One region of the Mycobacterium sp. SMC-14 genome, then DNA from elsewhere that is predicted to be linked to it. Evidence: riboswitches for the same ligand, from Rfam matches in the RefSeq annotation. Region 1 holds a riboswitch; the other holds the start of a gene.

Evidence for each region. A riboswitch is a leader RNA that binds a small molecule or an ion and turns the genes downstream of it on or off. The one in region 1 is predicted to bind cobalamin.
Region 2: another riboswitch for cobalamin. It lies ahead of metE (5-methyltetrahydropteroyltriglutamate--homocysteine S-methyltransferase); the one in region 1 lies ahead of cobN (cobaltochelatase subunit CobN).

The regions. Positions count from the first base shown of each region.
Region 1 is NZ_CP176429.1:3,515,659-3,519,283, forward strand. Features, by position in the region: gene cobN (cobaltochelatase subunit CobN) at 1-2,265, opposite strand, end outside; cobalamin riboswitch at 2,294-2,430, opposite strand; cobalamin riboswitch at 2,422-2,611, shown strand; gene ACKY0W_RS16730 (ABC transporter substrate-binding protein) at 2,648-3,625, shown strand, end outside.
Region 2 is NZ_CP176429.1:1,202,478-1,206,102, reverse strand. Features, by position in the region: gene ACKY0W_RS05825 (DNA/RNA helicase domain-containing protein) at 1-159, opposite strand, end outside; gene ACKY0W_RS05820 (SDR family oxidoreductase) at 283-933, shown strand; cobalamin riboswitch at 988-1,192, shown strand; gene metE (5-methyltetrahydropteroyltriglutamate--homocysteine S-methyltransferase) at 1,313-3,598, shown strand.

The DNA.
Region 1 (3,625 bases):
CAGCACCCGGCAGACCTCGGGGTCGGGATGCAGCGTGTCGGCAAGGCCTGCTTCCCAACCGGCCGACTCCATGGCTTCGACCAATGCGCGGGCGCGGCCCTCGATCTCGTCGACGACCGCGGCAGCGGACTCTTCCTTGAGCCCCAAGGCGGCCCGCAAGCCGGGCACCGCGTGGTCCACCCCGCCCCACACCTGCGGGGCGCGCAGGATCGCCAGCACCAGGTTCACCCGTTCCGGGCCGGCCGGCGCGCCGCCGAGCACGTGCAGGCCGTCGCGGATCTGGGCGTCCTTGATCTCACAGAGCCAGCCGTCGACGTGCAGCAGGAAGTCGTCGAATTCCTCATCCTCGGGCCGCTCGTCCAGGCCCAGGTCGCGGTGCATCTCCGCGGCCCGCATCAGGTTCCAGATCTCACCGCGGATCGCCGGCAGCTTGGCCGGATCCATGGTCGCGATGTTGCCGTACTCGTCGAGCAGCTGCTCCAATCGCGCGATGTCGCCGTAGGACTCCGCGCGCGCCATCGGCGGGATCAGGTGGTCGACGATCGTGGCATGCGCCCGCCGTTTGGCCTGGGCACCCTCACCCGGGTCGTTGACCAGGAAGGGATAGATCAGCGGCAGGTCGGCGATCATGGCGTCGGTGGCGCAGGCCGAAGACAGCGCCGCGGTCTTTCCGGGCAGCCATTCCATCGATCCGTGTTTGCCCAGGTGGATCACCGCGTGCGCACCGAAACCATGTGCGAGCCAACGGTACGCGGCCAGGTAGTGGTGGCTCGGCGGCAGCTCCGGGTCGTGGTAGATCGCCACCGGGTTCTCCCCGAATCCGCGGGGCGGCTGGATCATCAGCACGATGTTGCCGGATTGCAGCGAGGCCAGCACGATCTCGCCGGCCTCGTTGACGAACAGCTTGCCCGGTGCCGGACCCCACGCCGTTGACATGGCATCGCGCAGGTCGTCGGGCAACTCGGCGGTCCACTGCGCGTACTGCTGCGTGGTGACCCGCACCTGCGCGCCGGCCAGCTGCGCGGCGGACAGCCAGTCCTCGTCCTGACCGCCCGCCTCGATCAGGGTGTGGATCAGCCGATCCCCTGCCTGCGTCTCGTCAGCGACATCCAGCACCCCGAAGCCGTCCCCGACGTCATAGCCCTCGTCGGACAACCGGCGCAGCAGCCGCACCGCCGAGACCGGGGTGTCCAGGCCGACGGCGTTGCCCACCCGGGAGTGCTTGGTGGGGTAGGCCGACAGCACCAGCGCCAGCTTCTTCTGGGCATTCGGGATGCGGCGCAGCACAGCGTGATTCACCGCGACTCCAGCCACCCGGGCGCAGCGCTCGGGGTCGGCGGCGTAGTGCGGCAGCCCGTCGTCGTCGATCTCCTTAAAGGAGAACGGAACCGTGATGATTCGTCCGTCGAATTCCGGGATGGCGATCTGAGTGGCCGAATCCAGTGGGCTGACGCCGTCGTCGTTGGCCTCCCAATCCGCGCGCGACGACGCCAGGCACAGTCCCTGGAACACCGGAATGTCCAGCGCCGCGATCCGTTCGATGTCCCACGCGCCGTCGTCGTCACCGGCACTGACACCGGCGGTGGCATTCATCGCCCCACCGGCCGCCAGCATGCAGACCACCACCGCATCGAGCTGCGCCAGCGCCTCAAACAGCTCATCGGGGGCGTTGCGCAGCGACGCGGCGAAGATCGGCACCCCGACCGCCCCGGTGGCGACCTTTACCCCATCGATGGCGTCGGCCAGCGCGTGCGCGAAACCGGCATTGCCGCTGACCTCATGGGCCCGGTAGTAGAGCACCCCGATCCGCACCGCGTCGGGAGCCTCGACAGACTCGCGCTTGCCGTAACCCCACTCCGGGATCACCGCCGGCTCATCGAAACCCTCCCCGGTGAGCAGCACCGTGTCACACAAGAACGCGTGCAGCTGCGCGAGATTGGCCGGCCCACCCTCGGCGAGATAGGCGTGTGCCTGCGCGGCCAGGCCGATCGGGACCGTCGAGCACTCCATCAACTCGGCGTTGGGCGAGCGCTCCCCGCCGAGCACCACCAGCGGCAGGCCCGTCGCGCGCAGCAGCTTCAGTTCGTCGGCGATCTCGGCCGACGACCCCAGGATGCGCAGCACCACGACGTCGGTGCCGGCCACCAGCGGTTCGATGTCGTGGCGTGCCGGGTTGCCGAGCCGGTACGCCGCGCCACTGGCCCGCGCGGACAGCAGGTCGGTGTCGGACGTGGACAACAGCGCGATACGGCGTGCATCAGCCATCAGGGGCCTCCTCGGGGTTCTCGCCCCTCGTCGTCGGATGTCTCGTGGCCGTATCTGGCTAACGGGCCCGGCTGCGCCGATGGCCCTTCACAGTGGCGGAACCGCCCCGGATTCGCACCGGGTTCCTGACGCCACGAGACGGCGGCCAGCCTAACGCAGCACGGCATGCAACAATGTCGCCGGTAAGGCGATGACGATTGAGGAAGCCGGTGTGAATCCGGCGCGGTCCCGCCACTGTCATCGGGGAGCGACCCTCATCAGCCACGGCCCGCCACTTGTGGGGTTGGAAGGCGAGGCAAGCAGTGATCCGAGAGCCAGGAGACTCACGTCAACGCGTCCTGCGTACCGGGGCGGTGTACCCCGAGGAAGCTGACTCACGCCCATGCCCCGTGCGTTGCGGGTAGTTCCTGCGCTCCTGGTAGCGCTGGCCACCGCGCTGTCGTTGGCCAGCTGCTCTGGCGAACTCGCAGCCCGCACCCCGCAGGCGCGCGCCGGCTGCATCACCGACTTCGATCCGGCTGCCGACTATTTTCCCGACAAGTCGACGCTGACCGAGGCCACCAACTTCGTCCTCGAATACCACGGCAGCTACCAGGTCCTGACTGTCAAACGGCCCTACCTCGGCGGCAAGCCGGTGTCCTATGTACTGGTGCGTTGCGGTGCGCCCGCACCGGCACTGAGCGGCGAACTGGCCCACGCCCAACAGATCACCGTCCCGGTACACAGCCTCTACTCGGGCTCGACGACGCACCTGGCGATGATCACCGAACTCGGGCAAGCCGGCGTGGTCACCGGAGTGGCGAGCCCGGCCGCCGTCGCCGATCCGCAGATTCGCGCCCGCATCGAGACCGGTGAGATCGTCGGGTACGCCCCCGGCGGACAGCTCAACGTCGAGCGGGTGCTCAGTGCCGGCCCCGATCTGCTGGTCACCGAAGGTATCGACGATCCCGGCTATCCCAAGCTGCGCGAGGCCGGTCTGCCCGTACTGGCCGACGCCGAATGGCTGGAATCCACTCCCCTGGGCCGAGCCGAGTGGATGAAGGTGTTCGCCGCGCTGACCGGGACCGAACGTCAGGCCGCGCAGACCTACCAGGACATCCGCAACCGTTACCGTGCCCTGGCCGCTCAAGCCGCCGGGGCGAAGCCCGCCGAGGTTCTGGTCGGCACCATGTATTCGGGCAGCTGGTCGATGCCCACCGGCGACAGCTATTCGGGGCGTCTGGTCGCCGACGCCGGAGGCACCTACCCCTGGCTGTCGGACACCGGCGCCGAAAACCGGCAACTGAACTTCGAGTCGGTGTACGCCAGTGCCGGCACCGCGCCGGTATGGCTGGTCACCGACGACTGGCGGACCCTGGGC
Region 2 (3,625 bases), 2.3 Mb from region 1:
ACCGGCCGCAACCAGGTCACTCGCAAGAACCGGAAGGCTCCGCTGCCACGACATCTGTTCGGATGGGGATGCGCGCCGGCCGGTGCGAAAAAGCATCTGCTCGAGCAATTGCTCTACCAATGACGAAGGTGGCTCGGCACAGGCACGACTTGCCGTCATGCGAATGAGCGTCAATGAATATTCCCCAGGGCAGCACGAATTGAATCGTGCGGGTGGGGACATATCCTGCGCCGGAAGTCCGTCGGACCGCGGTGATCATGCTAGCCGCGTACCGTCGACTCCATGGCACGCATCGTGATCATCGGCGGCCACGGCAAGATCGCCCTGCTGCTGGCCCCCATCCTCGCCCATAGCGGCCACCAGGTCAGTTCGGTGTTCCGCAATCCCGAACACGCCGAGGAGGTCGCGGTCACCGGCGCGGTCCCGGTGGTGGCCGACATCGAGCAACTCGACGTCGACGGCCTGGCCCGCGTCGTGGCCGGCCACGACGCGGTGGTGTTCTCCGCCGGAGCCGGCGGCGGCAACCCGGCACGCACCTACGCCGTCGACCGCGACGCCGCCATCCGCAGCATCGACGCCGCCGAGCAGGCCGGTGTGCGGCGCTTCGTGATGGTGTCCTACTTCGGCGCGGGTCCTGATCACGGTGTTCCCGACGACGATCCGTTCTTTCCGTACGCGCAGGCCAAAGCCGCCGCCGACGCCCACCTGCGTGCCACCGATCTGGACTGGACGGTGCTGGGCCCGAGCCGGCTCACCCTTGATCCGGCGACCGGCCGAATCGCCCTCGGCCCCGATACCGGCAAGGGGCAGGTCTCCCGCGACAACGTGGCAGAGGTGATCGCCGCCTGCCTGGCCGACAACTCGACCATCGGCCGCACCATCGAATTCAACGACGGCCAGACCCCGATCCCGGAGGCGCTTCGAGCCGATTGACCAGGTAATCTTCATTACGCAACTGGTTTGCCGTAGCTGCCGTAAGGCGGCGTCGGCATCGAGCGCAATGCGGTTTTCCGTGGAGCGCAAGAGGGAACCCGGTGAGAATCCGGGACTGTCCCGCAGCGGTATGCAGGAACGACCGCCGTCACAAAGCACTGGTCACGGGTTCGCCCACCGACTGGGAAGCGACGGCCACTAGGAGCACCTCGGTGCGCGCCTGCGAGTCCGAATACCTGCCCGTTGTGCTGGGCGCGCCGCGCCCGGCGGATCAACGCCTCGCGGAATGGGCGTCTGGTTTTGAGGGTTATAGTGCTTTATATATAGGCACGGGACCGGATCAGCTGGGCGACTGCTGGCGTTGACCCACCCTCGTCAATTGAAGGATCAAATCGTGATCGCTCAACCCTTTACCGCCACCGTTCTCGGCTCACCTCGTATCGGGCCGCGCCGCGAACTCAAGCGCGCCACCGAAAGCTACTGGGCCGGCCGGATCGGCCAGGACGAACTGAAGACGGTGGCCGCCGGCCTGCGCCGCGACACCTGGGCCCAGCTGGCCGCCGCCGGGCTGGACTCGGTGCCGGTGAACACGTTCTCCTACTACGACCAGATGCTCGACACCGCGGTGCTGCTGGGCGCACTCCCGGCGCGGGTGGCCGGCGTCGCCGATGAGCTGGACCGCTACTTCGCCGCAGCCCGGGGCAACAAGGACATCGCCCCGCTGGAGATGACGAAGTGGTTCGACACCAACTACCACTACATCGTTCCCGAGATCGGCCCGGACACGAAGTTCTCGCTGAACCCGGCCAAGGTGCTCTCCGAGCTCGCCGAGGCGCAGGAGCAGGGCATCAACGCTCGTCCGGTGATCATCGGGCCGGTCACCTTTCTGCTGCTGAGCAAGGCCGTCGACGGTGCGGACGCACCGATCGCCCGCCTTGATGAGCTGACCGACATCTACGCCGAGTTGCTGGGCAAGCTGGCCGACGCCGGCGCGCAGTGGGTGCAGATCGACGAGCCGGTGCTGGTGACCGACATCTCCGCCGACGCCCCCGCGTTGGCCGAGCAGGTCTACAACCGTCTCGGCGGGCTGAGCAAGCGGCCGTCGATCTTCGTGGCCACCTACTTCGGTGACCCGGGCGCCGGGCTGCCCGCCCTGGCCCGCACTCCGGTCGAGGCGATCGGCGTCGACCTGGTCTACGGCGCGGACACCAAGATCGCGTCGGTGCCGGAGCTGGCTTCCAAGACGCTGGTCGCCGGTGTGGTCGACGGCCGCAACATCTGGCGCACCGACCTGCAGGCCGCGCTGGCCAAGCTGGCGTCGCTGCTGGGGAGTGCGGAGGCTGTTGCCGTATCGACGTCGTGCTCGACGTTGCACGTGCCCTACTCGCTGGAGCCCGAGACCGGCCTGGACGACGCGCTGCGCAGCTGGCTGGCGTTCGGCGCCGAGAAGGTGACCGAGGTGGCCACCCTGGCTCGCGCCCTGCGCGAGGGCCGGGACGCGGTCGCCGCGGAGATCGCCGCGTCCAACGCCGCGGTCGCCTCCCGCAAGTCCGACCCGCGACTGAACAACGCGGCGCTGCGCTCGCAGATCTCCAAGATCAAAGAGGCGGGCATCCAGCGCGGTTCGGCCGAGGAGCGTCGCGCCGCTCAGGACGAGCGACTGCACCTGCCGCCGCTGCCGACCACCACGATCGGCTCCTTCCCTCAGACCGTGGAGATCCGCAAGGCCCGTGCCGCGCTGGTGGCCGGAGAGATCGACGACGCGGAGTACACCAACCGGATGAAGGCGGAGGTCGCCGCCGTCATCAAGCTGCAGGAAGAACTCGGCCTCGACGTGCTGGTGCACGGCGAACCGGAGCGCAACGACATGGTGCAGTACTTCGCCGAGCAGCTGGACGGCTTCTTCGCCACCAGCAACGGCTGGGTGCAGTCCTACGGCAGCCGCTGCGTGCGCCCGCCGGTGCTGTTCGGCGACGTCACGCGGCCCAAGCCGATGACGGTGGACTGGGCCACCTACGCCCAGTCGCTGACCGACAAGCCGGTCAAGGGCATGCTCACCGGTCCGGTCACCATCCTGGCCTGGTCGTTCGTCCGTGACGACCAGCCGCTGGCCGACACCGCCTACCAGGTGGCGCTGGCTATCCGCGAGGAGACGGTGGATCTGGAAGCCGCCGGCATCGCGGTGATTCAGGTAGACGAGCCGGCCCTGCGTGAGCTGTTGCCGGTGCGCGACGCCGACAAGGCGGCCTACCTGGACTGGGCGGTCGGATCATTCCGGATGTCCACCTCGGGTGTCTCGAATGCGACGCAGATCCACACTCACCTGTGCTACTCGGAGTTCGGCGAGGTGATCGGGGCGATCGCTGATCTGGATGCCGACGTCACCTCGATCGAGGCGGCCCGCTCGCACATGGAGGTGCTCGACGACCTCAACGCGATCGGCTTCTCCAACGGGGTGGGCCCGGGTGTCTACGACATCCACTCGCCGCGGGTGCCGTCCACCGACGAGATGGCCACGTCGCTCCGCGAGGCGCTGGATGCTGTTCCGGCGCAACGTCTCTGGGTGAACCCGGACTGCGGCCTGAAGACCCGCAAGACCGACGAGGTGACAGCATCGCTGGCCAATCTTGTTGCGGCGGCTAAGGAAGCCCGCACCGGCCTGTGACCTTCTGACATGTTGCGCCCCAGAGCG